One region of the Streptomyces sp. NPDC001515 genome, then DNA from elsewhere that is predicted to be linked to it. Evidence: riboswitches for the same ligand, from Rfam matches in the RefSeq annotation. Region 1 holds a riboswitch; each other region holds the start of a gene.

Evidence for each region. Region 1 has a riboswitch for cobalamin ahead of ACWCXC_RS08985 (ribonucleoside-diphosphate reductase subunit alpha). Riboswitches for the same ligand answer to the same signal wherever they lie in the genome.
Region 2: it holds a riboswitch for cobalamin, as region 1 does, so the genes downstream of both, ACWCXC_RS10805 (CbtB domain-containing protein) here and ACWCXC_RS08985 (ribonucleoside-diphosphate reductase subunit alpha) in region 1, are expected to answer to the same signal.
Region 3: it holds a riboswitch for cobalamin, as region 1 does, so the genes downstream of both, ACWCXC_RS06460 (cobalamin biosynthesis protein) here and ACWCXC_RS08985 (ribonucleoside-diphosphate reductase subunit alpha) in region 1, are expected to answer to the same signal.

The regions. Positions count from the first base shown of each region.
Region 1 is NZ_JBSFHN010000006.1:34,604-44,772, reverse strand. It holds gene ACWCXC_RS09005 (D-Ala-D-Ala carboxypeptidase family metallohydrolase) at 1-663, shown strand, start outside; gene ACWCXC_RS09000 (helix-turn-helix domain-containing protein) at 717-1,691, opposite strand; gene ACWCXC_RS08995 (hypothetical protein) at 1,773-1,985, shown strand; gene ACWCXC_RS08990 (ribonucleotide-diphosphate reductase subunit beta) at 1,982-2,998, opposite strand; gene ACWCXC_RS08985 (ribonucleoside-diphosphate reductase subunit alpha) at 2,998-5,379, opposite strand; cobalamin riboswitch at 5,521-5,643, opposite strand; gene ACWCXC_RS08980 (GNAT family N-acetyltransferase) at 5,698-6,210, opposite strand; gene mctP (monocarboxylate uptake permease MctP) at 6,323-7,951, opposite strand; gene ACWCXC_RS08970 (DUF3311 domain-containing protein) at 7,948-8,202, opposite strand; gene ACWCXC_RS08965 (GntR family transcriptional regulator) at 8,463-9,233, opposite strand; gene ACWCXC_RS08960 (sugar ABC transporter substrate-binding protein) at 9,516-10,169, shown strand, end outside.
Region 2 is NZ_JBSFHN010000007.1:182,726-192,894, reverse strand. It holds partial or broken gene trxA (thioredoxin) at 1-275, opposite strand, end outside; gene ACWCXC_RS10815 (dihydrolipoyl dehydrogenase family protein) at 386-1,837, shown strand; gene ACWCXC_RS10810 (histidine phosphatase family protein) at 1,962-2,528, opposite strand; adenosylcobalamin (AdoCbl) riboswitch at 2,668-2,761, shown strand; gene ACWCXC_RS10805 (CbtB domain-containing protein) at 2,807-3,022, shown strand; gene ACWCXC_RS10800 (CbtA family protein) at 3,050-3,829, shown strand; gene ACWCXC_RS10795 (GNAT family N-acetyltransferase) at 3,904-4,413, opposite strand; gene ACWCXC_RS10790 (tetratricopeptide repeat protein) at 4,517-4,873, opposite strand; gene ACWCXC_RS10785 (pirin family protein) at 5,017-5,982, shown strand; gene ACWCXC_RS10780 (DUF5937 family protein) at 6,376-7,389, opposite strand; gene ACWCXC_RS10775 (hypothetical protein) at 7,524-8,381, opposite strand; gene ACWCXC_RS10770 (peptidase inhibitor family I36 protein) at 8,609-8,983, opposite strand; gene ACWCXC_RS10765 (ATP-binding protein) at 9,184-10,169, opposite strand, start outside.
Region 3 is NZ_JBSFHN010000003.1:285,569-295,737, reverse strand. It holds gene cobC (Rv2231c family pyridoxal phosphate-dependent protein CobC) at 1-866, opposite strand, end outside; gene ACWCXC_RS06485 (ZIP family metal transporter) at 969-1,691, shown strand; gene ACWCXC_RS06480 (cobyrinate a,c-diamide synthase) at 1,715-3,058, opposite strand; gene cobO (cob(I)yrinic acid a,c-diamide adenosyltransferase) at 3,052-3,651, opposite strand; gene ACWCXC_RS06470 (putative cobaltochelatase) at 3,651-5,678, opposite strand; gene ACWCXC_RS06465 (cobyric acid synthase) at 5,675-7,228, opposite strand; gene ACWCXC_RS06460 (cobalamin biosynthesis protein) at 7,225-8,226, opposite strand; cobalamin riboswitch at 8,359-8,481, opposite strand; gene ACWCXC_RS06455 (hypothetical protein) at 8,641-8,874, opposite strand; gene ACWCXC_RS06450 (anion permease) at 8,885-10,159, opposite strand.

The DNA of each region.
Region 1 (10,169 bases):
GTGGTCACCGCCTCGTCGGCCCAGGCCGACGGCTGCTACACCTGGACCCGGACCCTGGCGCCGGGCGCCACCGGCAACGATGTCGTCCAGCTCCAGATCCGGGTGGCCGGATACCCCGGCTACAACTCCGTGCTCGCCATCGACGGCTCCTACGGGCCCGCCACCACGGCCGCCGTCAAGCGCTTCCAGGCCGCCTACGGACTGGCCGCCGACGGCATCGCCGGACCCGCCACGCAGTCCAAGATCTACGCCCTCCAGGACAACGACTGCACCCCCGCCCACTTCACGTACGCCGAGCTCAACCGGTGCAACAGCACCTGGTCGGGCGGGGCCGTCGCGGCCGGGACGGCCAAGGCCAACGCGCTGAGCACCATGTGGAAGCTGGAGGCGCTGCGGCACGCGCTCGGCGACCGCCCCATCACCATCAACAGCGGCTTCCGCTCGTACTCCTGCAACAGCGCGGTGGGGGGTGCCTCCAACAGCCGCCATCTGTACGGTGACGCGGCCGACCTCGGCGGGATCGCGTTCTGCACCCTCGCCAAGCAGGCCCGCTACCACGGCTTCCGGGGCATCCTCGGCCCCGGCTACCCCGACCACAACGACCACGTCCACGTGAACCAGGGCCCGACGCACTTCTGGTCGGCGCCCAACTGCGGCATCTGACACCGCGGAGGGGCCCGCCGGGCGTCCGGCGGGCCCCTCCCGTGCGTCCGCGCTCAGGCCGCCTCGGTCAGACCGTCCGGGCCGCGGAAGGTCCTGCGGTACGCCTGCGGGGTGGTCCCGAGCGAGCGGACGAACTGGTGGCGCAGGGCCGCCGCGTTCCCGAAGCCCGTCCGCCCGGCGATCGTGTCCATCGTCTCGTCGGTGGTCTCCAGCAGGTGCTGCGCCAGCAGGACCCGCTGGCGCAGCAGCCAGCGGTAGGGGGTCGTACCGGTCTCCTGCTGGAAGCGGCGGGCGAAGGTGCGCGGGGACATGTGGGCGTGGGCGGCCAGCTGGTCCACGGTCATCTCCCGGTCCAGATGGCGCTCCATCCACGCCAGGGTGCCGCCGACCGTGTCGCAGCGGTCACGGGGCAGCGGGCGCTGGATGTACTGCGCCTGGCCGCCGTCCCGGTGCGGCGGCACCACCATGCGGCGCGCGATCGTGTTGGCGGCGTCCTGGCCGTACGCCTGCCGGACCAAGTGAAGACAGGCGTCGATCCCCGCCGCCGTGCCCGCCGAGGTGATCACCGAGCCCTCGTCCACGTACAGCACGTCCGGCTCCACCCGGGCGCGCGGGAAGCGGCGGGCCAGGACGTCCGCGTGCTTCCAGTGCGTGGTGCAGCGCCGGCCGTCGAGCAGGCCGGCCGCGCCCAGCAGGAACGCCCCGGAGCAGACGCTCAGCACCCGCGCGCCCCGGTCCACGGCCCGCCGCAGCGCCTCCAGGATCTCCTCGGGGAACTCCCGGTCGCCGAAGCGGCTGCCGGCCGGGATCGCGATCAGATCGGCCTCCTCCAGGCGGTCGAGGCCGTACGGGGTGTGGATCGTGAACCCCGCGTGGGTGCGCAGCTCGGGGCCCTCGGCGGAGACCACCGCGAAATCGTGCACCGGAAGGCCCTCGTCGCTGCGGTCCAGTCCGAAGACCTCGCACAGCACGCCGAGTTCGAAGGGATGGACGTCATCGAGCATCAGGGCGGCGACATTCTTCAGCATGCCCCCAGTGTGGCAGTAATTCGATGCCGAATGACAGTCCTGCCACTGATGTTCTCGTGCGCGAGCGGCGAGAGTAGAGCCATGAACACATTCGTGAACATCCTGGGCATATCCGCCGTCATCGTCGTCGTCCTGACCCCCGCCCTCCTCGGCATCGCCCGGGAGCGGCGCATCGACCGCGCCCTGCGCGAGGCGGAACGCACCCGCGCCACCGAACCCCCCGGAACGGCGGACGCCGCGCGGCCGGTGGCGGCCGCACGGCGTCCGTACGTCAGGAGCTGGGCGCGGGTCTAGAAGTCGTCGTCGAACCCGACCGTGCCCTCCACCGCCACCTGGTACGCGGAGGGGCGCCGCTCGAAGAAGTTCGTCAGCTCCTGGACGCCCTGGAGCTCCATGAAGGAGAACGGGTTCTCCGAGCCGTACACCGCCGGAAAGCCCAGCCTGGTCAGCCGCTGGTCGGCGACGCACTCCAGGTACTGGCGCATCGAATCGGTGTTCATCCCCGGCAGCCCGTCCCCGCACAGATCGCGGCCGAACTGCAGCTCCGCCTCGACGGCCTCCCTCAGCATGGCCGTGACCTGCTGCTCCAGGGCCTCGTCGAAGAGGTCGGGCTCCTCCTTGCGGACGGTGTCCACCACCTCGAAGGCGAAGTTCATGTGCATGGTCTCGTCCCGGAACACCCAGTTGGTGCCCGTGGCGAGACCGTGCAGCAGCCCGCGCGAACGGAACCAGTACACGTAGGCGAACGCGCCGTAGAAGAACAGCCCCTCGATGCACGCAGCGAAGCAGATGAGGTTCAGCAGGAAGCGGCGGCGGTCGGCCTTCGTCTCCAGCCGGTCGATCTTCTCGACCGAGTCCATCCACCGGAAGCAGAACTGCGCCTTCTCCCGGATCGACGGAATGTTCTCCACCGCCGCGAACGCCGCCGCCCGGTCCTCCGGATCGGGGAGATACGTGTCGAGCAGCGTCAGATAGAACTGGACGTGCACGGCCTCCTCGAAGAGCTGCCGCGACAGGTACAGCCGCGCCTCGGGGGAGTTGATGTGCTTGTACAGCGTCAGCACCAGGTTGTTGGCGACGATCGAGTCCCCGGTCGCGAAGAACGCGACCAGCCGGCCGATCATGTGCTGCTCGCCCGGCGAGAGCTTGGCGAGATCGGCCACGTCGGAGTGGAGGTCGACCTCCTCCACCGTCCAGGTGTTCTTGATCGCGTCCCGGTAGCGCTCGTAGAAGTCCGGGTAGCGCATCGGCCGCAGGGTCAGTTCGAAGCCCGGGTCGAGCAGGTTCTTCTCGTCGGTGGCGCTCATTACTGGCAGGCCTCGCAGGACTCGGGGTTTTCGAGGGAGCAGGCGATCGCGTCCGCGTCGGGCGCCGGAGCCTGCGCGGGGACGGCGGCGGCGGCGGACGCCGCGCGGGCGATCCGGGTCGCCGGACGGGACCGCAGGTAGTACGTCGTCTTGAGCCCGCGCTTCCAGGCGTACGCGTACATCGAGGAGAGCTTGCCGATCGTCGGCGTCTCCAGGAACAGGTTGAGCGACTGGCTCTGGTCGAGGAACGGTGTACGGGCCGCCGCCATGTCGATCAGGCCGCGCTGCGGGATCTCCCACGCCGTGCGGTACAGCGCCCGCACCTCCTCGGGGATCCACGCGAAGCCCTGCACCGAGCCGCTCGCCTCGCGCAGCGCCTCACGGGTCCGCGCGTCCCAGACGCCGAGCGCCTTCAGCTCCTCCACCAGATAGCCGTTGACCTGGAGAAACTCACCGCTGAGCGTTTCGCGCTTGAAGAGGTTGGAGACCTGCGGCTCGATGCACTCGTACACCCCGGCGATCGAGGCGATCGTCGCCGTCGGCGCGATGGCGAGCAGCAGCGCGTTGCGCATCCCGCTCTTCGCGATCCGGGCGCGCAGCGCGTCCCACCGCTCCGGCCAGGCCCGCTCGGCGTCGTAGTGGTCGGGGTGCAGCACCCCGCGGGCGGCACGCGTCTCGGACCAGGCGGGGAGGGGGCCGGAGCGCTCCGCGAGATCGCACGACGCCTCGTACGCGGCGAGCATGATCCGCTCCGAGATCCGCGTGGACAGCGCGCGGGCCTCGGGGGAGTCGAAAGGCAGCCGCAGCTTGAAGAAGACGTCCTGGAGCCCCATCGCGCCCAGCCCCACCGGGCGCCAGCGGGCGTTGGACCGGCCGGCCTGCTCGGTCGGGTAGAAGTTGATGTCGACGACCCGGTCCAGGAAGGTCACGGCGGTGCGGACGGTGGCGTCCAGCCGCTCCCAGTCGATCGTGCCGCCTTCGACGAACGCGGCGAGGTTGACCGAGCCCAGGTTGCAGACGGCCGTCTCGCCGTCGTCGGTGACCTCCAGGATCTCGGTGCACAGGTTCGAGGAGTGCACCACGCGGCCCGGCTCCGCCGTCTGGTTCGCGGTCCGGTTGGAGGCGTCCTTGAACGTCATCCAGCCCTGGCCGGTCTGGGCCAGCGTCCGCATCATCCTGCCGTACAGCTCACGGGCCGGCAGGGTCCTGCGCGCCAGGCCCCGGGCCTCGGCGTCCCGGTAGGCCGCGTCGAACGCCTCGCCCCACAGGTCCACCAGCTCCGGCACGTCCGACGGGGAGAACAGCGACCAGGTGCCGTCCGCCTCCACCCGGCGCATGAACTCGTCCGGGATCCAGTGCGCCAGGTTGAGGTTGTGCGTGCGCCGCTGGTCCTCGCCGGTGTTGTCGCGCAGCTCCAGGAACTCCTCGATGTCCGCGTGCCAGGTCTCCAGGTAGACCGCCGCCGCGCCCTTGCGCCGGCCGCCCTGGTTGACCGCCGCCACGGAGGCGTCGAGCGTCTTCAGGAACGGCACGATGCCGTTGGAGTGCCCGTTGGTGCCGCGGATCAGCGAACCCCGGGCGCGGATGCGGGAGTACGGCAGACCGATGCCGCCCGCGTGCTTGGAGAGCCGGGCCACCTGGTGGTAGCGGTCGTAGATCGAGTCCAGCTCGTCGCGCGGCGAGTCCAGCAGATAGCAGGAGGACATCTGCGGATGGCGGGTGCCGGAGTTGAAGAGCGTGGGGGAGGAGGGCAGATAGTCCAGCCGGCTCATCAGCCCGTACAGCGCGGCGACCTCGTCCAGGGCGCGCGCCGATTCGTCCTCGGCCAGTCCGGCGGCGACGCGCAGCATGAAGTGCTGCGGCGTCTCGATGACCTGACGGGTGTGCGGGTGGCGCAGCAGATAGCGGCTGTGCAGGGTGCGCAGCCCGAAGTAGCCGAAGCGGTCGTCGGCGCCCTCGGCGAGCGCCCCCTCCACCAGCGCGTCCAGCGCGTCGGCGTGCCGCGCCACGAACGCGGCGGTGCGGTCCGCGATCAGCCCCTCGCGGTGGCCCACGGCGACCGAGGCGGAGAACGAGGTGGCGCCCTGCCCGGCCGCCTCCTCCGCGACGGCGCGGGTCAGCAGGCGGGCGGCGAGCCGGGAGTAGGCGGGGTCCTCGGAGATGAGCCCGGCGGCGGCCTCGGTGGCCAGCGAGCGCAGCTCGGCCTCGTCCGCGTGGGCGCTGCGGCCGCGCAGCGCGGCGGCGGCGACCCGTCCGGGGTCGGTGTCGGGCAGGTCCGCGGTGAGCGCGGTCAGGGTCCGCAGCAGCGCGGCCCCCGGTCCGTCGCCCGTGCTTCCCGTTGACTCGGCCGCTGAGACCGGATCGGCTGGCGCGATGGTCACCTGGTGCTCTCCCTCGCTCGGCTCGGGGCCGTCGGGTGCGCGGGGGCAGCCGGGCGGAGCGGGGCCCGGACAGGGCGGCACTCCGTGCGGCGTCCACCGGCCCATCCACGAGGCCCGGACGTCTGGGCACCCGGTTCGGTCGAGCCGGGTGCGCTGTCGGCAGGTCCTCGGACTGGAGGTGCGCGAAAGCGCACCGAACACACCGTTGCGGGACAGTTCCGGATTCGCACCGGATTCCCCTGCGGCGACAGCGAGCATGAGCATACATGTGGGGGCCGCCGGATGAGGCGGCCCCCACATGTTGTGTCGCATGGGTGCTCAGACGGAGGAGTGCAGCTCCAGCCGGTAGGTCAGCAGCCTCAGGTCGTCGATCGGATCCCAGTCCCGCTCGGGGGTCCGTACGAAGCCGAGGCGTTCGTAGATCCGGTGCGCCCCGCGCATGGCCGGCTGGGTCGACAGCACCAGGCCCGTGACGCCCTCGGTGGCCCGTGCGCGGGCTATGCAGGCCCGTACGAGCGCCTCGCCCGCGCCCGCCCCGCGCGCCTCGCGGGCGACCGCCAGCATCCGGAACTCCGCCTCGTCCGGTCCCGCGATGTCCGCCCAGGGATTGCCCGGCGCCGCGTAGGTGACTCCGCCCAGCACCCGCCCCCCGGCGTCCGCCGCGACCAGCACCTCGGCCTCGGCGGCCCGCCGGGCCACGTCGCGCAGGTGCACCAGATACGGGTCGTCGGCACCGAAGTCCAGCAGCCCGTCCCCGAGATAGGCCTCGGCGGTGATCTCGCCGAGGAGGGCGTGCTCCGAGGGGTCCACCGGTCGGATCGTCATGTCCATGTGCGGAGTCTGCCCCACGCCCCGGCACGGTCCGCGACCGGGTTCCGCGCCCGCGCGCGAACGGGCCGTCGCGCCCCCGGCAGCCGGGGGCGCGACGGCCCGTGACCGTGCGTCAGTGCCCGCCCGGCGCACCGGCGGTGGCCGGCGGGAGCACCTCGGTCACCCCGGGGTCGCCCGCGTCCGCCGTGTAGTCCTCCGGGGAGGTCTCGTCGATGCCGGCGGGGGCCTTCAGGGCGTTCAGGACGAACGTGAGGACCACCACGACCACGACGTTGAGCACGAAGGCGGTCAGACCGATGTAGCCGATCTCGCCGAGGCCCGGGATCTCCTTGGAGGAGCCGCCGAAGTGCTTCTGCGTGGGGCTCGCCACCCCGTACGCGGCGGCGGTGCCGTAGACCATGCCGACCGCCCAGCCGGCCAGCAGCGCCCAGCGGTGGAACCAGCGGGTGAAGAGGCCGCCGACCAGGGCCGGCATGGTCTGGAGGATCCAGATCCCGCCCAGCAGCTGGAAGTTGATCGCGACCGTCTTGTCCATGGTGAGGACGAAGGCGAGGGCGCCGACCTTCACCAGCAGCGACACCAGCTTGGAGACCTTGGTCTCCTGCTCGGGCGTCGCGTCGGGCTTCAGGAAGTCCTTGTAGATGTTGCGGGTGAACAGGTTGGCCGCCGCGATGGACATGATCGCGGCGGGCACCAGCGCGCCGATGCCGATGGCGGCGAAGGCCACGCCCGCGAACCAGTCCGGGAACATGTTCTCGAATAGCTGCGGGATCGCCAGCTGGCCGTTCTCCACTTTCACGCCGGCCGCGATCGCCATGAAGCCGAGCAGGGCGAGCAGGCCCAGCATCAGCGAGTACAGCGGCAGGATCGTGGTGTTGCGGCGGATCACGTCACGGCTGCGGCTGGAGAGCGTCGCCGTGATCGAGTGCGGATACATGAACAGGGCCAGCGCGGAGCCGAGTGCCAGCGTGGCGTACCCCCAGTGCCCGGCCTCGGGCGGGGCCAGCGCCCCGGTCGGCTTGCCGCCGGGCGGTCCGGCGAACTTGTCCGCGGCGGCCGAGAAGATGTCGTCGAAGCCGCCGAGCTTGATCGGGATGTAGATGATCGCCACGGCGATGACCAGGTAGATCAGCCCGTCCTTGACGAAGGCGATCAGCGCCGGCGCGCGCAGCCCGGAGGAGTAGGTGTACGCCGCGAGCACCGCGAACGCGAGCAGCAGCGGCAGGTCCTTGACGAACCAGTTGGTGTTCTCGCCGCCGCCGACGCCCATCACGTCCAGCACCGCCTGGATGCCCACGAGTTGGAGCGCGATGTAGGGCATGGTCGCCAGGATGCCGGTGACGGCGACCGCCAGCGACAGGCCCTTGGAGCCGAAGCGGCCGCGGACGAAGTCCGAGGTGGTGACGTAGCCGTGCTTGTGCGACACCGACCAGAGCCGGGGCAGGAAGGTGAAGATCAGCGGGTAGACCAGGATGGTGTACGGCACCGCGAAGAAGCCGGCCGCGCCCGCCGCGTAGATCGCCGCCGGGACGGCGACGAAGGTGTACGCGGTGTAGAGGTCGCCGCCGAGCAGGAACCAGGTGACCCAGGTGCCGAACGACCGTCCGCCCAGGCCCCATTCGTCGAGGCTGGCCTCGTTCTCGGCCTTGCGCCAGCGGGCCGCCATGAAGCCCATGACGGTGACGGCCACGAAGAAGAAGATGAAGACGCCGAGCGCGACGCCGTTCACGCCGTCCTTCATGACGACGCACCTCCCTTGCGGGCGCGCTGGTCACGCTGCCACAGCTTGTACGCGATCATGGTGAGCGCCGTGGAGATGAGCACCCAGAGCATCTGGTACCAGTAGAAGAACGGGATTCCGATGAAGGTCGGGTCGACCTTCGCGTACGAGCCCACCCACAGCATCGCCACGAACGGCGCGACGAGGCAGAGGGCGATGACCACCCGGACCGGGGTGATGGCGGGTGGTTTCTCGTCAGGATCTGCTGACATGGCGGCGACTCCGTCCCCTCGCTGAGCACCTGTAATGCGCAGGAAATCTAGGGCAGTGTCCCGGCTACCGTCACCCCCCGTCCGCATTGCGGTCCGGCAACGGTCACGGCGTCGCGTACGAGGGGTCGAAATGGCCTTATCCGTCGGGGGGTTGGTCCAGACCAATGGGGGTGAGGGGGGTCGCGTGCGGGCAGCGGAAGGCCCCCGTGGGAGGGTTCCCACGGGGGCCGGTCGGGGTGGCCGGAAGTGGCCCTGCCGGATCAGTCCAGCGGGCGCTTCAGGCGGGCCACGAACTTGTACCGGTCGCCCCGGTACACCGACCGCACCCACTCGACGGGTTCGCCCTGCTCGTCCAGCGAGTGGCGGGACAGCATCAGCATCGGCAGACCCACGTCCGTACCGAGCAGGCCGGCCTCGCGCGGGGTGGCCAGCGAGGTCTCGATGGTCTCCTCGGCCTCGGCCAGCCGCACGTCGTACACCTCGGCCAGCGCCGTGTAGAGAGAGGTGTACTTCACCAGCGAGCGGCGCAGCGCCGGGAAGCGCTTGGCCGAGAGGTGGGTGGTCTCGATGGCCATCGGCTCGCCGCTGGCCAGGCGGAGCCGCTCGATCCGCAGCACCCGCCCGCCCGCGTTGATGTCGAGCAGTCCGGCCAGGGTGTCGTCGGCCGTCACATAGCCGATGTCCAGGAGCTGGGACGTGGGTTCCAGTCCCTGGGCGCGCATGTCCTCGGTGTACGAGGTCAGCTGAAGGGCCTGCGAGACCTTCGGCTTGGCGACGAAGGTCCCCTTCCCCTGGATGCGCTCCAGCCGGCCCTCCACGACCAGCTCCTGGAGCGCCTGGCGCACCGTGGTGCGCGAGGTGTCGAACTCGGCGGCCAGGGTCCGCTCCGGGGGCACGGGCGTGCCCGGCGGCATGGTGTCCGTCATGTCGAGGAGATGTCGCTTCAGCCGGTAGTACTTCGGGACGCGTGCGGTGCGCGTGCCCGCACCCGCGCCCGTCTCGTTCTCCGCACTGCCCCCGTCGGCACCCATGGCCCGCCTTCCCGACTGCTGCGTTGCTGCCGTCACCGGCTCCTCCGTCTGTCGCGGCTCACATGGTGGCACGGTCCGGTCACGGCTCGTCGCCCTCCCTCAGGTGTCGGTCCTATAACGGACGCGAGTGCACTTCTTATACACCCTTGACACCCCTAAAGGTCTAGGCCAAGCTCCCGGTACTGGTCTAAACCATTAAAGACCAGGTCCCAGCCCCAGCAGTACTCGTCGGCGTTGTCTTGCGTGGTGGCAGGGGGTTGCAGCATCCCTGAGGAGGGTGGCGTGAAGCGCAAGCTCATCGCGGCGATCGGCGTCGCGGGCATGTTGGTTTCCATCGCGGCGTGTGGTTCGGACGACGACAAGGCGTCGTCGAAGGACCCGAAGGACCGCAAGGAAACGCTCACTGTCTGGCTGATGTCGGACGCGCAGAGCACGTGGCCCGAACTGGTCAAGGACGTCAACAGCCAGTTCAAGGCGAAGTACCCCAACGTCAAGGTCAACGTCCAGTACCAGACGTGGGCGGACAAGGCCAAGAAGCTGGACGCGGCCCTGGCCGGCGACAAGTACCCGGACGTGGTCGAGCTCGGTAACACCGAGACCATGACCTACATCCTCAACGGGGCGCTCGGCGAGATCGACCCGAAGAAGTACGAGAACTCGGACACCTGGATCAAGGGTCTGAAGGACACGTGCTCCTTCGAGGGCAAGCAGTACTGCGTGCCTTACTACGCCGGCGCCCGCGTCGCGATCTACAACAAGGACATGTTCAAGGCCGGCACCGGCAAGGACACCCTCCCCGCCACCCAGGACGAGCTGACCGCCGCGCTCGACAAGATCGGCGAGAAGTACGGCAAGGACAAGGCGTTCTCGCCGCTGTACCTGCCGGGCCGCTACTGGTACGCCGCGATGTCCTACGTCGCCGCCGAGGGCGGGTCC
Region 2 (10,169 bases), on a different contig from region 1:
GCGCCGGGCTGGGCGAAGACCGCCACGTTGTCACGGACGATCATCAGCGTCGGAATGGACCGGATCTCGAACGCCGCCGCCAGCTCCTGCTGCGCCTCGGTGTCGACCTTCGCGAACACGAGGTCCTGGTGACGCTCGGACGCCGCGTCGTAGACCGGTGCGAACTGCCGGCACGGGCCGCACCAGGAAGCCCAGAAGTCGATCAGGACGAATTCGTTGTCACTGACCACCTGATCGAAGTTTTCCTTGGTGAGTTCAACCGTGCTCATGCTCTGCTCCCTCTTTTCCGTGCCCGTATCGACGTGTCCGGCACAACGGTGTCCGTGCTCGCGCTATTCCGCCTGCCCATGTGGCCGCCCCGCACCCCCATGGCCAGAATGGGGCCATGACATCTGCCTCTGCTGTGGAGCCCCTCGCGTACGACGTCGTGGTCATCGGTGCGGGCCCGGTCGGTGAGAACGTGGCGGACCGGGCGCGCGCCGCCGGGCTGAGCACCGCCGTCGTGGAGTCCGAACTGGTCGGCGGCGAGTGCTCCTACTGGGCGTGCATGCCCAGCAAGGCCCTGCTGCGCCCGGTCGTGGCTCGCGCCGACGCCCGCCGCGTCCCCGGCCTCGCCGGCGCGGTACGGGGCCCGCTGGACACCGAGGCGGTGCTCGCCCACCGTGACGACTACGCCTCGCACTGGAAGGACGACGGACAGGTCGCCTGGCTGGAGGGGATCGGGGCGGTCGTCCACCGCGGTCACGGCCGTCTGACCGGACCGAAACAGGTCACGGTCACGGCTCCCGACGGTACGGAGCACCGGCTCACCGCGCGGCACGCGGTGGCCGTCTGCACGGGCAGCCGGGCCGTCCTCCCCGCACTGCCCGGCATCGACACGGTCCGCCCCTGGACCAGCCGGGAGGCCACCAGCGCCAAGGAGGTGCCGGGCCGCCTGGTCGTCGTCGGCGGGGGAGTGGTCGGCGTCGAGATGGCCACGGTCTGGGGTGCGCTCGGGTCCCAGGTCACCCTGCTCGTCCGCGGGCGGGGGCTGCTGCCCCGGATGGAACCCTTCGCCGGCGAGCTGGTCGCCGAGGCGCTGACGGAGGCGGGCGCCGACATCCGTACGGGCGTCTCCGCCACCTCCGTACGGCGCGGCGACCCGGACGGACCCGTCGTCGTCACACTCGACGACGGGAAGAGCGTCGAGGCCGACGAGATCCTCTTCGCCACCGGCCGCGCCCCGCGCACCGACGATCTGGGCCTCGCGTCGATCGGCCTGGAGCCCGGTTCCTGGCTCACGGTCGACGACAGCTGCCGCGTCGAGGGCACCCCCTGGCTCTACGCCGTCGGGGACGTCAACCACCGCGCCCTCCTGACGCACCAGGGCAAGTACCAGGCCAGGATCGCGGGCGCCGCCATCGCCGCGCGGGCCCGGCAGGAGGCCGCGGACCCGGACGCGGACCCCTGGGGCCCGTACACGGCCACGGCGGACCACGCGGCCGTGCCCCAGGTCGTCTTCACCGACCCCGAGGCGGCCTCGGTCGGCCTCACCCTGGCCGAGGCGGAACGGGCGGGCCACCGCGTCCGCGCCGTCGACTACGACCTGGCGGACGTCGCCGGAGCCGGGCTGTACGCGGACGGCTACCGGGGCCGCGCCCGCATGGTCGTCGACCTGGACCGGGAGATCCTGCGCGGTGTCACGTTCGTGGGCCCCGGCATCGGCGAACTGCTGCACTCGGCGACGGTCGCGGTGGCCGGTGAGGTCCCCATCGACCGGCTGTGGCACGCGGTGCCCGCGTATCCGACGATCAGCGAGATCTGGCTGCGGCTGCTGGAGACGTACCGGGACAGCTGAGCGCCCCGGGAGCCTGTCCGGCCCCTTCCCGTCTGCCGGGCGACGCCCCGCACGCCGAGAGCACGCACCGGACAGCGCCCGGCCACGCCCTGCGGGCGGACGGACGGGAAGGGCCGGACAGGCTCTACGAGGGTGTCAGGGGCCGCCCGCACCGCAGGTTCCACCGCCCCGGCCGGCCGCCGAGTTCGGTCAGGGTGAGCGGAGGGACGTCGAGCCGCCAGAACGCGACCGCCGGGAGGCCGAGCGCGTGGACGGTCGCCGCCCGCACCACGGCGGGTTCCGCGACCGCCAGCACCCGGCGCCGGCCGCCCGCCCCGGCGGCGAGCGCGTCGAGCCAGGACCCGGCCCGTACGCAGAGGTCGAGCAGGGACTCACCGCCGTGCGGGGCGGCGCCCGGATCCGCGAGCCAGGCGGCCACGGCATCGGGCTCGCGCGCGGCCACCGAGTCCAGCCGCTCCCCGGTCCAGCGCCCCAACTCCCAGTCGTGGGGCGCGGGTTCGGCATCGCAGTCGAGACCCAGGGCCTCGGCGGTGGCGGCGCAGCGCCGGGACGGTCCGCGTACGGCCCCGTCGGCGGCCGGAAGACGCGCGGAGGCCGCCCGCGCCTGCCGGAACCCGGCCGCGTCGAGCGGCCCGTCCCCGGCGAACCGGGCCTCGCGCAGCCCCGGGTTCATCGCCGGTGAGATCAGCATCACCCGTACCGTCACCACCGCACTCCCCTTCCCGAACAAGGGTCACCTGCCCGTGCCCACCCTGGCATCCCGGCTGCCCGCCGCCCGCCTCGGGCACCATGGCGGCACCCGCGCGCAGGCTGTATCGTCGCGACGACATGACGAGGGTGTGATGGAAGTCCGGTGGGAATCCGGCACGGTCGCGCCACTGTGTACCCGCACGCGTGCGGGAAGTCAGACCCGGCACCTTCGTCTCAGGCACCACGATCGGGACGCGTGTTCCCTCAGGAGGTTCTGCCATGGCACAGTCCGCTGCCCCCGTCACCGGCGCACCCGCCGTCACCCCCGTTTCGCTGAGGACCCTGGCCCCCTGGGCGGTCTTCTTCGGCATCCTCATGCTGGTCCTGCTCTATTTCGTCGGAGCCGAGCAGGGCGCCACCGCGCTCATCTCCGGTGAGGGCGTGCACGAATGGGTCCACGACGGACGCCACCTCCTCGGTTTCCCCTGCCACTGATCCTGCCGCTTCAGCCAGGGGACACCCATGAACTCTCTATCCGTACGGGCCCTGTTGGTCCGCGGCATGCTGGCCGGCCTGATCGCCGGCGCCTTCGCCCTGCTGGTCGCCCACTTCCTCGGTGAGCCGCGGGTCGACGCGGCCATCGCGCTCGAAGAGGCGCACGCGCACGGCCACGACCACGGCGGCGGCGGGGAACTCGTCAGCCGCACCCTCCAGTCCACCGCGGGTCTCGCCACCGGCGTCCTCGTCTTCGGGGTAGCCGTGGGCGGCATCGCCGCACTCGTCTTCTGCTACGCGCTCGGCCGCGTCGGCCGGTTCGGGCCGAGGGCCACGGCGGCACTCCTCGCGGGCGCGGCCCTGCTCGCGGTGTACGTCGTGCCGTTCCTGAAGTACCCGGCGAACCCGCCGGCCGTCGGCAACCCCGACACCATCGGCTCGCGCACCACGCTGTTCTTCCTGATGGTCGCCCTCAGCGTGCTCCTGGCCGTGGCGGCCGTCCTCACCGGCAAGCGGCTGGCCCCGCGCCTCGGCAACTGGAACGCGAGCATCGCCGCGGCGGGCGGCTATGTGCTGGTCATCGGCCTCGCGTACGCCTTCCTCCCGTCGTACGACGAGGTCGGGAAGGACTTCCCGGCCTCGCTGCTCTGGGAGTTCCGCCTGGCCACGCTGGCGGTCCAGGCGACCCTGTGGACCGTCTTCGGCCTGGTCTTCGGCTCGCTGGCGGAACGCCTGCTGGTGCCGTCCCCGGACCGCGACGCGGCCCGGAACGGCGAGGCGGACCGGACGGCGGCCCTGACCGGCTGACACCCGGGCCGTCAACGGACGGAGCCCGCCGGGAACGATCCGGCGGGCTCCGTCCGTTGAACGGGCGCGCCCGTTCAACGGGTGTCGTCGTGGCCGCCCCACTCGATCCGGTAGTGCTTCAGCCGCTCGTCCTGCTTCACGAACCGCATGCCGGCCGCGCTCATCACGTGCTGGGACGCGGTGTTGTCGAGATCGGTGTCCCCGTGCACGCACACGACGCCCTGCTCCCAGGCCAACCGGAGCAGGGCGCGCAGCGCCTCGGAGGCGTACCCCTTGCCCCGCACGGAGGGCACGAGCCCGTATCCGATCGTGACGTGACCCCGGCCGTCCGGCGCCCCGTGGAAGCCGATGCCCCCGACGACCAGCCCGTCCGCGCGGAGCCGTATCGCGTACGAACCGAAGGGAGTGGGGTCGCCGCTCGTCGCACAGTCGGCGAGGAAGCGGGTGGCGGCGGCACGCTCGCCGGGGGAGGGGAAACCGGGGGCCCACCGCTCCCCGTCGATGGGGCTGCCCGCCGCCACCCGCTCGGCGTGGGCGACGGTCATCGGACGAAGCAGCAGACGCGGGGTGGAGAGATCGTTCATGCCCGTGGGGTATCACGCGCGGAGCCGGGCCCGCACCCCCATTGACGGGGGTGCGGGCCCGGCGGCGTCTTCCGGAACGGGGCTCCGGACGCTGCCTGGAACCTCAGACGTCACCCTTCGCCGGGAAGTCCCCGGCGAGCGCGGCGGCCATCCGCAGATGCGTGTCGGCCTCGGCCTGCTTGCCCTGGCGCTCCAGGGTGCGTCCGAGCATCAGCCGGGCGTACTCCTCGACGGGGTCGCGCTCCAGGACGGCGCGCAGTTCCGTCTCGGCCCGGACGAGGCGCGCCGAGTGGTAGTAGGCGCGGGCCAGCAGCAGCCGCGGCGCGACCTGCTCGGGAACCTCCTCGACGAGGCCGGTCAGGATGCGGGCGGCGGTGGTGTACTCCTTCGCGTCGAAGAAGAACCGGGCACGCTCCCAGCGCTCGGCGGCGGTGCCGAACTCGTAGTAGGCGTCGCTCATGTGACCTCCTCGGTCGAGGGCGGCGGCCGGGCCGGTCCCGTACCTGTCCGTACGCCACAACACCGATAGATGGTTTAACATTCCACTAAATATTCGGCGTGGAGTCCGGCCACGCGCAGTCGCACGGGAATAGGTTGAGCGCCATGAGCAATCTCGATCGCCAGGCCGCACTCTCCGTCTGCGGAGGGCGGGGCTTCGTCGTCGCCGAGCCCGTACGCGAACTCCTCACCCCGCGACACGTCCGGCTCGGTGAGTCGACCGAGGTCCGCCGGCTGCTGCCGAACCTGGGCCGCCGCATGGTCGGCGCCTGGGCCTTCGTCGACCACTACGGCCCCGACGACATCGCCGACGAGCCCGGGATGCAGGTGCCGCCCCATCCGCACATGGGCCTCCAGACCGTGAGCTGGCTGCACGAGGGCGAGGTCCTCCACCGCGACAGCCTCGGCAGCCTGGAGACCATCCGCCCCCGCGAACTCGGCCTGATGACCTCCGGCCGCGCGATCAGCCACTCCGAGGAGAGCCCCCGGCAGCACGCCGCCCTCCTCCATGGCGCCCAGCTCTGGGTCGCCCTCCCCGACGCCCACCGCGACGTCGAGCCCCACTTCCAGCACCACACGGACCTGCCCACCGTGGTCGCCCCCGGCCTCACCGCCACGGTCATCCTCGGCACCCTCGACGGCGCCACCTCCCCCGGCACCGCCTACACCCCCATCGTCGGTGCAGACCTCGCCCTCGCCCACGGCACCGAGGCGCGCCTCCCCCTCGACCCCGACTTCGAGTACGCCGTCCTCTCCATGTCCGGCGAGGCCGAGGTCGACGGCGTCCCCGTCCTCCCCGGCTCCATGCTCTACCTCGGCTGCGGCCGCACCGAACTCCCCCTGCGCGCGGCGTCGGACGCGGGGCTGATGCTGCTGGGCGGGGAGCCGTTCGAGGAGGAGATCGTGATGTGGTGGAACTTCATCGGCAGGACGCAGGACGACATCGCGCAGGCCCGCGAGGCATGGACGAACGGCGACCGCTTCGGCACCGTACGGGGCTACGACGGCGCCCCGCTTTCCGCTCCGGCCCTGCCGGCGGTGCCGTTGAAGGCGCGCGGTCGGGTGCGTTGACCTGCTCTTTCTCCTCGGTGGGGGTCCTCGTCACCCGTGGTCACGTGCGGGCGGAGGATGGCCTCCACAGGGGGCGTTGGAGGGGGCCTGGTTCCGGGTGTTCGCGTACGGCTGCGTGATCATGAGGGACCTTGTTCGACGACCAGGTGTGTCAGGACGGATGCTGACCTGTTGCCGACTTTCCCGACTACCCGTCAGGTGTGGGTCGGATGCCGCTGGTGATGTCCCTACGGTTGTCCCCGCGTTCGTGGCGGTGTGCGATAGACGCATCGGTGAGGGGTACCTCGATCCGTCACGCTGATGGAAGCGCGCCGGTGCGCCTCGCCACCACCGTGTAGCACGCACCATCTGATGCCAGTGGTGCGCGCGCCGTGGCTCGTGGCCCAGGCAGAACTAGGGTCGTCCGTACGGCGCGTTGAGCACCGCGATGCCGGTGGTTGTGGCGATGTGGGCGGTAGTTCGGCGGTCTCGGTGGGTGTCGATCAGGCCAGCGTTGCGGAGCGTCGTGGCGTGCTCGCTGGCACTGGCCTTGGCGATGCCGATGAGGGCGGCAAGCTGCTGGGTCGAGCAGCCTGGGTGGCCGACGATGGCGCTGAGCACCGCGGCCCGGGTATGGCCCAGCATGGATCCGACCAGGTCGACCGCTGGTGCCGTCCGGCCCCGCCCTGCAGTGAACAGGGGGGTGGTCACCCCGTCCTGGAGCTGAGCCACCGGGTAGGTGAGGACGGGCTGCGGCACGGTGTCGAGGTCGATCACCGGAACCTCCACAGCAAACACCGACGGCTGGAGCAGAAGCCCTTGTCCGGCCAGGTGCACGTCGGCGTCTGAACTTGAGAGCACCGCTACCTCCAGCACGGGGGCCCGCCAGCGGATCCATCGCGGGTTGATGCGGGCAAGAAGGTTCTCCACACCGCCGCTGAGCATCTGGCGGGAGCGCACCGCCGCGTCGGCCGCCGTCATGGCCTGAATCTCCTGCCAGTGCGGGGCCACGGCGTGGCCGGCCACGTGCTCCAGGATGTCGCAGAACCGCTGGAGCAGCGCCGGGTCGTCCGGCAGCCGGAGAGCCCACGAGGGCAGGGGCTGGTGCCGCGCCGTCCCTTCCAGACTGGCCCGCAGGCGGCGCCGGGGCGTGGCACGGATCTCTTCGAGCAGTTCGGCCGGGGTGGAGCTGTTCGCGCCGCTCAGAAACTCGGTGACCCGGCCGCGGGAGGGCATGAGTCCGAAGACCATCCGGGAGGCAGGATGCAGGGCGGACAGGGTGCGGTGGCGCCAGGCTCCGAGACGGACGAGATGGGTCCGTTCCTGAAGTTGGCGCACCGCGGTGCTCAACTCGAAGCAGGGGGCGGGCCCATCGGCGATGCGCGTCCGCGCGAGGTCCTCCACGGTGAAGTGAATGCGTAACGACACGTCGTCGCCATCCCCGAAACCTGCCCGGCCCGTGCCGGTGCTGCCGTCCGCCTGCGCGTCGACAGCCATCCTCGTTGAGAGGAGGGCGGGCGGGCCAGTAGGGATCGAGGCGAAGGCAGCCGGGCCAGGCGGGCTCAGCGCTCCGTCAGGCGGGCGGCGGCCTGCTGACGGAGCGTCCGGTAGACCGCGATCTGTTCCGCGTGTTCCCGGGTGACCTTGCGACGGTAGTGGTTTTCGAGGTCGCGTATGGTGCGCGCGCGTCCGGCGCGCGCGTCGCACGTGGCGTCGGCGACGGCAACGGCGATCTCCCGGCGCCTGAGCCGGTCGAGATCCTGAGGCCGGGCGCTGGGACCGCCGGTCTCTTTCTCGTACCTGGCGAACACCGCCGCCCGGCTGGCGACCGGGTCCCGGTAGGGAAATCCGCGAGCCTTCATGCAGTCACGCCACGCCGGCAGGGTTCGGACGGCCCGGTCGTCGTCGGTCACCCTGCGGCTGATCTCACTGGCCAGGTTCATCACCGTCATCTGGGCTCTCAGCCACACGGTCAGGTCGCCGTACAGCTGCCGCTCGGCGTGTGCGACGCAGCCGTCCGTATTCATGAAGACCACCCCGTCGGGGAGGTTCACTTCGAGGCGATGGACCTGTGTACCGAACAGGGCCGCACCGTAGGCCTTGGCCTCGTCCCGGGGCAGGGTCCGCAGGTAGTCGCCGTTGGGGTCCTCGGCGCGCGCCGGCACGAGCGCCGAAAGGCCGCCGTACCCCTCGCGCCGGCGTGCCGCGACGTCGTCGCCGTGGGCGTCGTCGCTGCCGTCCGGACGGTCCGGAGCATGCCAGGCCAGGGGCCGGTACGCCCGGCCGCGACTCCGCATGCAGGCGGCGACCATGCGTTCTTGTGTCTCGAACAGCAGCCGCTGTTCCGCCGGGTCGCCCTTGGGGTCGCTCCGGAAATCTCCGGTGGGGTCTTCGTGGGACGTGATCGTCGGCGGGGTCACGGGGGCCGTCCCCGCTCGCGACGACACCCCCGAAGCCGGCCGGTGGTCGTTGTCGTGGGCCGGCCCGCAGGAGGCCAGAGCACACAGCGCGGTCGTCCCCGCGAGCAGCACGGTCATACGTCGCGGAGGGCGGAAACGGAACATGCGGGGCACCTCGTTCGTCGGGTCGAGGCGGTCCCCGGGGCGGCGTACCGCCCCGGGGACCGGGGTGGGTCACGGGACCGGGGTCAGCAGCTCCAGGTCCACTTGTTGCCTTCGCCGTCGTCGTTGGGGCGGTGCTGGGTCCAGCCCCGGCCGTCGGGGAGGCAGCCCAGGGGGCGGCTGTAGCCCTCGTCGCCGTAGAGGATGACGCCCATTCCCGACGTACCTCCGTTCCAGGACGACGAGTCGTCGTTGAAGATCGCCCAGGAGGCCCAACTGGAGTTGTTCCCGCCGAACAGGAACTCCCGACCCTGGTAGTTGGCGTCCCAGTACACGCAGTAGTAGCCCGCATCGCAGGTGTTCGCCACAGCGGTGTCCGCAGCCGTCTCGGCCGCCGCGGCCCCCGGCGCCCCGAAGAGACCGGCCCCCAGAAGTGCGGTTCCGGCCAGTGCGGTGAGCATGCGCTTCACGTTGTGCTCCTTGTCTGCCGTGCTGTCCGCTTGGAAGGGCGCGGGCAGCGTCGCTGCGTTCCAGACTGGCCAGGCCCACCCGGCGGATCGAGACGATTCGGCGTGGCCCGAACACCTCGGTCCGCACACCTCGACGGTCTTCGGTCGAACCGCCGCGGCGCCGGCTCCCGAGAGCGCGGGAGAGGGCCCGCTTACCCGGGCTGATGTGCTGCGAATGCTTGCTCTACCGCCCGCCGCAGGCCGAGGCTCTGCCCCTGCCGGTAGGCCCGCCGGTACTCGTTCTCACCCAGTTGCCGGTGCGCGCTCTGGAGTCCGCGCTCACGATGAGCGGTGAGGAGCGTAAAGCCGAAGAGGCGAGGAGCGCCCGACGGGAGCCACACACGGTCCACGGCGCCCAGTACGACCGCTGCCGAGCGCGGGTCGCCGCAGGAGGAGAGGACCCAGGCCAAGGTCTCGCTGAGAGCGGCTTCGCCCAGGTGCTCGTCGATCTCTCGCGTGTGCCGGAGAGCCCGCTCGAGGGGCTCCAGGGCAAGCTCGGGCCGCCCGGCCTCGCTGTGGCCGACGGCCAGGGCCCACAGCAGATAGCACCGGTGCCACACATCGCCCCGGGCCTCGGACATCTCCAGCGCTTGTTCGAGCAGCGCGATGGAGCGGGCATGGTCGCCCTCCATCACAGCGGCGAAGCCGAGCTGGGCGACGCACTGCTCCCGAGTCAGCAGCGCGTCGGACCACTGACCGATCGCCAGGGCGGCTTCGGTGTACTTCTTCGCGGTCTCGGACTCCCCGGCGAACAACGCGGGCAGAGCGCGCAGCTGGAGAAATGCGGCGGTGAGTTCCTCCGGTTCGGGGCGGGTGGTCGGGTCGCTGATCACCGTGGTGGTCGCCGGAGGAATCTCGGCCAATGCCTTCTCACCCCGGGCAATCACCTTTGTGGCGCCGGCGTAATCTCCGTGGAGAAGCAGCAGAAATCCCGCAACCCATACAGCCTGGCACCACAGGGCCGTAGTCTCGGGGGAGGGAGGTCGCGGGTGCCGTTCGAGTGTTCTTCGCATCCACCCCGCACCCTCGCCCACATTGGCCGAGGTCAGACAGTGCAGCCAGAATCCGAGACACGCGTGGAGCAGGACCGCCGCAGGCTCACCGGGCGGCGGAGCCGCCGTGACAATCTGCCGCAGGT
Region 3 (10,169 bases), on a different contig from region 1:
GCCGCGCGCAGCGCCGCCTCCGGCTCGGTGAACTGGGGGTGCACCACGACCGGCCGGCGGGCCGGCAGCGCCCGCGCGATCAGCACGAACGCCTCCGCCGCCCCCGAGGTCAGCAGCACGCGTTCCGGTGCGAGACCGTGCCGCGCGGCGACGGCCGCACGGGCCGTGCGGCCGTCGGGGTAGGCGGCGAGCGCGCCCAGCGAGGCGGCTATCCGCTCGGTGAGCCAGTGCGGCGGCGTTCCGGCCCGTACGTTGACGGCGAGATCGGTCAGATCCCGGCCCCGTCCCCGTACCTCGGCGTCACCGTGGTGGCGAAGGTCGTGTCTCCCGGCGCCGGAGGCGTCGGGGCTGTCCGTGGGAATGTACATGGCCGCCATGGTGGGGGTGGGGGGACGGTGGGGAGGGCCGTCGTGATCCGGGTGGGTGCACGGCAGAACGACTATGCGCCCCCCACCCGGCTTCACGCAACGGTCCGGGGCGGTGACCGCGTTGCCCGGCGGCCCTGCGAACGGACCCCCGCGGGCCCGCCGCACCACCGCGCAGGTCGCCTTCGAGGCCCCGCTCCGGACGCGTGACTTCCGTTTGGGGACGAGGAGTTCGCCGCCCTCCGCGAGCGCGGCGGCCTCCGCGACCGAGGGCGTGCCGGTCGCGGCGAGCGGCGCCCCGGACGGATGCGGCACCGTGATTTCGGCCAGCACAGAGGCCGGAAACGAGCGCAGCGGCACCCCGAGCCGGGTGGCCGCCGCGACGATCCCCGGCTCGGCGGCCTTGGTGTCGACGGTGACCAGCTCCGCCACGGGAGGGGCCGCCGGGCCGACCGCCGCCAGCGCCTCCCGGACCAGGGCGACGACCTCGTCCCCGGTCACCCCCCGGGAGGCCCCCACCCCCACGACCAGTTCCGCGCCGCCCGGCCCGCCCGCGCCCGCCCGAAGATGCGGGGACCCGGACTCATCGGCTAGCAAGGCCCCATGGCGGTGTTCGTCGCGCTCGGCGCGTTCCTCATGACCCTGGCCGGCGGCTGGGTCGCCCGGCGCGTCACCGACCGCCGCCATCTGGTGCTCGGATTCGCCGGCGGACTCATGCTCGGCGTGGTCGGCCTCGATCTGCTGCCCGAGGCCATCGAGGCCGCGGGCGGCCTGGTCTTCGGCGTACCGGCGGCCCTGCTGCTGTTCGTCGGGGGCTTCCTCGTCGCACATCTGGTGGAGCGTCTGCTCGCCGTGCGCCAGGCGGCCCACGGCGCGGGCGAGGAACGGGTCCCCCAGGTCGGGCTGACCGCCGCGGCCGCCATGGTCGGCCACAGCCTCATGGACGGGGTCGCGCTCGGCGCCGCCTTCCAGGTCGGCGGCGGCATGGGCGCCGCCGTCGCCCTCGCCGTCATCACCCACGACTTCGCCGACGGCTTCAACACGTACACGATCACCAGTCTGTACGGGAACGCCCGCCGCAAGGCGATGGCGATGCTGTACGCGGATGCCGCGGCCCCCGTCGTCGGCGCGGCGACGACGCTCGTGTTCACCCTTCCGGAGGAACTGCTCGGCTGCTATCTCGGCTTCTTCGGCGGAGCGCTGCTCTACCTCGCCGCCGCCGAGATCCTGCCCGAGGCCCACCACGACCACCCGGCCCGCTCCACCCTGCTGTTCACGGTGGCGGGCGTGGGCTTCATCTGGCTGGTCGTCGGCCTCGCGCAGTGACCGGGGTGAGCCGGGTCCACCGCTCACCCGGCGCACCGCTCGACGAACCGCCGCGCCGTGGCCGGCAGGGACGCCCAGTGCGTGTGCAGATAACTGGCGTGCACCCCGCCCCGGACGAAGCCCTCCACCCTCGGCTCGGGCAGCCGCATCCCCCAGGCCGGAGTGTCACCGGCCCCCGGCTCCAGCACCGTGCGGTGGAACTCGTGCCCGCGCATCCGGGTCCCGGCCGCCGCCAGCACGTTGTCGGACAGCGCCACCGCCTCCCGGTAACCGAGCGTCAGCCGCCCCGACATCCGCGCCTCGGCGTCCAGGACCCCGCACATCGGCAGCCCGTCCAGCGACCGCGCCAGATACAGCAGCCCCGCGCACTCCGCGGCCACCGGCGCCCCCGAGGCGGCCAGCGCCGCGACCTCCCGGCGCAGCGCCTCGTTCGCCGACAGCTCCGGCCCGTACACCTCCGGGAACCCGCCCCCGACGACCAGCCCCGCCACCCCTTCGGGCAGCGCCTCGTCGCGCAGCGGGTCGAAGGGCACCACCTCGGCACCGGCCGCGGCCAGCAGTTCGGTGTGCTCGGTGTACGAGAAGGTGAACGCCGCCCCGGAGGCGACGGCGACGACCGGGCGGCGGGCCGGCCGGTGCTCCGGCGGGCTCCACGCCTCGCCGGGCACCGGCGGGGCCGACCGGGCCAGTGCCAGCAGCGCGTCCAGATCGCAGCCCGCCCGCACCTGTTCGGCCATCGCCGCGACCGCGTCCACCGCCCCGTCCTGCCGTTCGGCGGCCGGCACCAGACCCAGGTGCCGGGAGGGCACGGCGACCCGCTCGGCCCGCCGCAGCACCCCGAGGACCGGCACCCCGGACTCCTCCAGCGCCTCGCGCAGCAGCGTCTCGTGCCGGTCGGTGCCCACCTTGTTGAGGATCACCCCGCCGATGCGCACCCGGGGATCCCACGAGGCGAAACCGTGCACCAGCGCCGCCACCGACCGCGACTGCGAGGACGCGTCCACGACCAGCACCACCGGGGCCCGCAGCAGCTTGGCGACGTGCGCGGTGGACGCCAGCTCGCCCTGCCCCGAGGCCCCGTCGTACAGCCCCATGACCCCCTCGACCACCGCCAGGTCGCAGCCGCGCGCCCCGTGCAGGAACAGCGGCGCGACCAGATCGGGGCCGCAGAGATAGGCGTCGAGATTGCGCCCCGGACGGCCGGTCGCCAGCGTGTGGTAGCCCGGATCGATGTAGTCCGGGCCCACCTTGTGCCCGGACACGGCGAGTCCGCGGCCCGACAGCGCCGCCATCAGACCCGTGGCCACGGTCGTCTTGCCGCTCCCGGACGAGGGCGCGGCCACGACCAGCCGGGGGACGTTCACCACTCGATGCCCCTCTGGCCCTTCTGCCCGGCGTCCATCGGGTGCTTGACCTTCGTCATCTCCGTCACCAGGTCCGCCGCCTCCAGCAGAGCGGCCGGCGCGTTGCGCCCGGTGATCACCACATGCTGGGTGCCGGGCCGGTTCCGCAGCACCTCGACGACCTCGGCCGGGTCGATCCACCCCCAGTGCAGCGGATAGGCGAACTCGTCGAGCACGTACAGCCGGTACGTCTCCGCCGCCAGATCGCGCTTGACCTGCTCCCAGCCCTCACGGGCCTTCGCCTCGTTGTCGCTCTGGTCGTCGCGCTGGACCCAGGACCAGCCCTCGCCCATCTTGTGCCAGGTGACGGAGCCGCCCTCGCCGCTCGCCCCGAGGACCTTCAGCGCGTTCTCCTCGCCGACCTTCCACTTCGCCGACTTCACGAACTGGAACACCCCGATCGGCCACCCCTGGTTCCAGGCGCGCAGCGCCGTCCCGAAGGCGGCCGTCGACTTCCCCTTGCCGGCGCCGGTGTGCACCATCAGCAGCGGGCGGTTGCGCCGCTGACGCGTGGTGAGACCGTCGTCCGGCACGCTGTCCGGCTGTCCCTGAGGCATTACGCGACCCTCCTGAGGGTGTTCGTCACGTCCTTGACCAGACCGGCGACGGCGTCGGCCCGCAGCTCGTCGAGCGTGACGGCGGTGCCGCCCAGCTCACCGGCGAGCACCCCGGCGAGCCCCAGCCGGACCGGCCCCGCCTCGCAGTCCACGACGACCGACGCGGTGCCCCCGGCCGCGTGCAGCCGGGCCGCCCGCGCGGCCAGCGCCAGCGGCTCGGGCCCGCCGGTGGCCCGGCCGTCCGTCAGCACCACGAGCAGCGGCCGCCGCGAGGGATCGCGCAGCCGCTCCACCCGCAGCACCTCATGGGCCTTCAGCAGCCCGGCGGCCACCGGGGAACGGCCCCCGGTCGCCAGGCCCTCCAGCCGGGCCGCCGCGGCGTCCACCGAGGACGTCGGGGGCAGCACCAGCTCGGCGCCCCGGCCCCGGAAGGTGATCAGCCCGACCTTGTCCCGCCGCTGATAGGCGTCCAGCAGCAGGGAGAGCGCCGCCCCCTTCACCGCGCCCATCCGCTGCCGCGCGGCCATCGACCCGGAGGCGTCCACGACGAAGAGCACGAGGTTGCCCTCGCGCCCCTCCCGCACCGCCTGGCGCAGATCGTCCCGCCGCACCACCAGCCCCGGACCCGACCGGCCCCGCGCCCGCTGGTGCGGGGCTGCGGCCCGTACGGTCGCGGCCAGATGAAGCGCCGTCAGCCCGCCGCGCGGACGCCGGTCCCCGGTCGTCCGCCCCTGCGCGGAACGCGCCCGGGACCGCCGCCCCGCCGCCCCCTCGCCCAGCCCGGGAACGCTCAGCGCCTTCGTCCGGAACGGCTCACCTGCCCGGACCGGTGCCTGTTCACCGCCCTGCCCCGGCAGCGAGGGACCCGGCTCAGGTCCCCGCTCCGACGGGCCGTCACCGGCCGTCCCGGGCGTGTCGTCCGCTCCCGCCCCGGGACCCGGCGGCGTGTCGGGACCGCCCCCCCGGGGCGGCCGGCCACCGCCCCCGGGGCCGTCCGGCTCCGGATCGTCGTCCCCGCCGCCGTTCTCCTCCAGCGTGTCGTCGAGCTTGTCCTCGTCCAGCCCCGGCGCGTCGAAGGGGTTGCGCCGGCGGCGGTGGGGGAGCGCCAGCAGGGCGGCCTGCCGGACGTCCTCGGCCAGCACGTCCCCGCGCCCCGCCCAGGCGGCCAGCGCGGTCGCCGTCCGGGCCATCACGATGTCGGCCCGCATCCCGTCCACCTCGAACGCCGCGCACGTCGCCGCGATCTGCCGCAGCGCGCGGTCGCCCAGCCGGACCTCCGGCAGCAGCGCCCGCGCGGCCGTGATCCGCTCCCGCAGCGCCGCCTCCTCCGGCGCCCACCGGGCCGCGAAACCCGCCGGATCGTCGTCGTACGCCAGCCGCCGCCGCACCACCTCCACCCGCAGATCGGTGTCCCGGGACGCGGCGACCTCCACGGTCAGCCCGAACCGGTCGAGCAGCTGCGGGCGCAGTTCGCCCTCCTCGGGGTTCATCGTCCCCACGAGCAGGAACCGCGCGGCATGCCGTACGGAGACGCCCTCGCGCTCCACGTACGAGGCGCCCATCGCCGCCGCGTCCAGCAGCAGGTCGACCAGGTGGTCGTGGAGGAGGTTGACCTCGTCGACGTAGAGGATCCCCCGGTGCGCCTCGGCCAGCAGCCCCGGCTCGAAGGACTTCACGCCCTCGGCCAGCGCCCGTTCGATGTCCAGGGCCCCGACGAGCCGGTCCTCCGAGGCGCCGACGGGCAGCTCGACCGTGCGGGCGGGCCGCGCCGCGCCGGCCCCGGACGGGTGCGGGCCGTCCGGGCACACCGGATCGGGGGCGTCGGGGGCGCAGGAGAACCGGCAGCCGGGGACGACGGTGACCTCGGGCATCAGCGCGGCCAGTGCCCGGACGGCGGTGGACTTCGCGGTGCCCTTCTCGCCCCGGACGAGGACTCCGCCGACGGCGGGGCTCACCGCGTTGAGCAGCAGCCCGAGTCGCAGGTCGTCCTGTCCGACGATGGCGGTGAAGGGGTAGGGCGTACTCACATGACCTCCTGGGCGGGGGACGCGGGCGCACCCGGCGGAACGAACGGCAGTCCGGACGGCGCGCCCGACTCGATGAGCCGCCACAGCGCGTCGGTGTCCGCGTGCTCCTCGATCAGATCGCCGAGCCGGTCGAGCTGCTCCTCGCGGAGCGCGGCGAAGCAGGTGTCGGGGGCGGGGACGAAACGGCGGCCCCCGGCCCGCGCCACCTCGGTCAGGAAGGCGCGCCGGAAGGCGTCGCTCTCCAGCGAGCCGTGCCAGTGGGTGCCCCAGACGGAGCCGGAGCGGCAGCCGTCCAGCGGGCGGCCCCGCCCGTCGGTGAGGAAGGGCTCGCCGCCGCGCACGTCCGCGACGCCGTGGTGGATCTCGTACCCCTCGACCGGGGCGCCCAGCGCCTCGCCGGACGGCCGGGCGAGGGTCTTCTCGCGGTCGAAGCGGATCCGGACCGGGAGCAGCCCCAGCCCCTCGACGCGGCCGGCGCGCGATTCCACCTCGTCCTCGATCCGCTCGCCGAGCAGTTGGTAGCCGCCGCACACGCCGAGCACCGGACGGCCCTCGGCGGCCCGCCGCAGCAGCGCGTCGGCCAGTCCGCGCTCGCGCAGCCAGGCCAGCGCCTTCACGGTGCCCCGGGTGCCGGGCACGACGACGAGATCGGCGTCCGCCAGCTCCTCCGCGCGGTCCACGAACCGCACGACGACGCCCGGTTCGGCGGCCAGCGCGTCGACGTCGGTGAAGTTCGACATCAGCGGCACCGCGCACACGGCGACGCGCAGCACGTCTTCCCCGTGCGGCGGGGCCACCACCGACTCGCGCACGGCGCCGCGCAGCGACACCCGCAGTCCGTCCTCCTCGTCGATGCCCAGACCGTGCGCGAAGGGCAGCACCCCGTACGACGGCCGGCCGGTCAGCTCCCGCAGCATGCCGAGGCCGGGCTCCAGCAGCGAGACGTCGCCCCGGAACTTGTTCACCAGATAGCCGGCGATCAGCTCCTGGTCCTCGGGCGCGAGCAGCGCGGTCGTTCCGAAGAACGAGGCGAAGACCCCGCCCCGGTCGATGTCGCCGACCACCACCACCGGGAAGCGGGCGGCCCGCGCGATGCCCATGTTGACGATGTCGGTGCGCCGCAGATTGATCTCGGCCGGACTGCCCGCGCCCTCGCAGATCACCGCGTCGTACGTGCCGCGCAGCCGCTCCAGGCAGTCCGTGACGGTGGACAGCAGGGACTCCTGCCGGCCCCCGTGGTAGCCCCGGGCGCTCATCTCGCCGACCGGGCGCCCCATCAGCACCACCTGGCTGGAGCGGTCGCTCCCGGGCTTGAGGAGCACCGGGTTCATCAGGGCGGTCGGCTCGACGCGGGCGGCCTGGGCCTGCATGGCCTGGGCCCGTCCGATCTCGGCGCCCTCGCGGGTCACGAAGGAGTTCAGCGACATGTTCTGCGCCTTGAAGGGCGCCACCTTCACGCCCCGGCGCACCAGCCAGCGGCAGATGCCCGCCGTGACGACGCTCTTGCCCGCGTCCGACGTGGTCCCGGCGACCAGCAGTCCGCCGCTCATGTCCTGCTCCGTCCGGTGGTGGGGGAGGGGGCGGCCCCGGCCCGGGACCGGAGGCGGCGGGCAGCCGCGCCCGCGCCCAGCCGGGCCACGACGCTGACGCCGAGCGCCAGGGCGCCGACCCGGCGCGAGAGCCGTACCGCGCGTTCGATGTCGGCGGTCTCCACGGCCCGGCCCGCCGCGCCGTTGAGCACGGGACGGTGCTCGACCCGGCCGCCGTAGGCCAGCGTGCCGCCGAGCCGCACGCCGAGCGCCCCCGCGAACGCGGCCTCCACCGGGCCCGCGTTGGGGCTCGGATGCGCGGCCGCGTCCGCCCGCCAGGCCCGGAGCGCCGCGCGCGGCGACCCTCCGGCGGCGGTGGCGAGCAGGGCGGTCAGCCGGGCGCCGGGCCAGCCGGCCACGTCGTCGAGGCGGGCGGAGGCCCAGCCGTAGCGCCGGTGGCGGGGCGACCTGTGGCCCACCATGGCGTCCAGCGTGTTGGCGGCCCGGAAGCCGACGAGTCCGGGGACGCCGCCCAGCGCCCCCCACACCAGGGCGCCGACGACGGCGTCCGAGGTGTTCTCGGCGACGGACTCCACGACGGCACGGGCGATCTGCGGTCCGTCCAGGGACTGCGGGTCGCGGCCGCACAGATGCGGCAGCCGTTCCCGGGCCCCCTCGACGTCCCCGGCGGCCAGCGCGCCGCCGATGGCCCGCGCCTCGCGCCCCAGGGAGGTTCCGCCGACGACGGACCAGGTGGCGGCGGCGGTCAGGGCCACGGAGGCGGCGGGGCGGTGGCGCAGGGCGCGGGAGGCCAGGGCGGCGGCCCCGGCGGCGCCGCCGGCGCAGACCAGGGTGTGCAGCGCGCCCCACCCCCGGTGGTCGCGCCACAGCAGGCGTTCGACGTCCGCCGCGGCCCGCCCGAAGGCGGCCACCGGATGGCCCCTGCGGGGGTCACCGAGCAGCAGATCACCGATCATCCCGGCCGTGGCGCCGTACGCGAAGACGCGATCGGCACGCACGGGTCAGCCGGCCGTGGCGCCTCGGCGGGCCCCGGTACGGGGAAGCGGCGGGGAAGGGTTGGCGACGGGGCCGGGCATGGCGATATGTCCTCACTCAGGGTCCGCGCCCTGGTTCGACGAGACGGCGACCAGAGTCTCCTGGCTCCCGGATCCGCGGTCTCCCGGTCTTCCGGCCCGGTGGGCCGTGACGTCCGAGAGGGGGGACCGCTCCCCGGTGACAGTGGCGGGACCGCGCCGGATTCGCACCGGCTTCCTCTGCTGTCGCCGTAATGGCTCCGGCAGTCCACCACGCTCCGCGAACACCCGTCAACTTGCCGTTGACCTGCGGGGGCGCGGTGTGGGCGGACACACACAGGGCCGGACACCCGCGAAGGGGCGCCCGGCCCGGTGGGGGTCGGAGAGGGCGTACGGCCCTCAGGCGACGATCAGATAGATCCCGTACGCGACCGCCGCCGCGCACAGTCCGAAGCAGACGTACCCGCCGGCGCGGGCCAGCAGGACCGACCCGCCCGCCGCGCCGCCCCGCGCGGCCGGTTCCGGCTGCTTGGAAAGGCCGACGATGCCGAGGGTGAACAGGCCCACCAGGGCGACGGTGGTGACGAGGGAGACGCCGAAGACGGTGCCGAGTGCTGCCCAGTCGATGTGCATGTGTGTGTCCTTACACCGTGGCGGGTCGGGCCGGATCGGCGGTGACGGGCGCGGCCGGGGCCGGAAGGGTCGCCGTCAGGTCGGGCTGGGCGGCGAGCGTGGGCGGCGGGCTGACGGCCGCGATGGCGGTGGTGACGACACCGGCCGGTTCGGCGTCCGGCGCGGTCCGGGCGCCGGACGGTGCGACGTCGTCGTGGCCCACGGGCTTGCGGCGCGAGAGCGCCCAGATCGCACCGGAGCCGGCGACCAGCAGCACCGCCACGACGACGACGCCCCAGGTGCCCTGCTTGGTGACGAACTCGGCGCCCGCGCCGACCAGACCGGCGGCCGGCAGGGTCAGGCCCCAGGCGACGAACATCCGGGTGGCGGTGGACCAGCGGACCACGCCCCCCCGGCGGCCGAGGCCCGCGCCCATCACCGCGCCGGAGCAGGACTGGGTGGTGGAGAGGGAGAAGCCGAGGTGCGAGGAGGCCAGGATGACGGTGGCCGCGCTGGTCTGGGCGGCGAAGCCCTGCGGCGGCTTGAGCTCGGTCAGTCCGCTGCCCATGGTGCGGATGATGCGCCAGCCGCCGAGGTAGGTGCCCATCGCGATGGCGAGACCGGCGCTCACGATCACCCAGACCGGCGGGTTGGAGCCGGGGGAGAGGACGCCGCCGGTGACCAGGGCGAGCGTGATGATGCCCATGGTCTTCTGCGCGTCGTTGGTGCCGTGGGCGAGGGAGACCAGGCCGGCCGAGGCGATCTGGCCCGCCCGGTAGCCCTTGGCGGTGGCCTTCTCCTGGGCGTCGCCCTTGATCCGGCCGCCGATGCGGTACGTCAGCCGGGTGGCCAGCAGGGCGGCGACACCGGCGACGATCGGGGCGGCGACCGCGGGGAGCAGCACCTTGGTGACGACGGTGCCGCCGTCGACGGAGGACCAGCCGGCGGACATCACCGCGGCGCCGATGAGGCCGCCGAACAGGGCGTGGGAGGAACTGGAGGGCAGGCCGACCAGCCAGGTCAGCAGATTCCACAGGATGGCGCCGACGAGCGCCGCGAAGATGACCTCGGTTCTGAGCCCGTCTTCATTGATGATCCCGCCGGAGATCGTCTTGGCGACCTCCACCGACAGGAACGCGCCGACGAGGTTGAGAACGGCGGACATGGCCACCGCTGTCTTGGGTTTGAGTGCGCCGGTCGAGATGGTCGTGGCCATCGCGTTGGCGGTGTCGTGGAAACCGTTCGTGAAATCGAACACTAGAGCTGTCACGATCACTATCGCGAGCAGCAGCGTGATGTGTTCCATTTACCCAGGC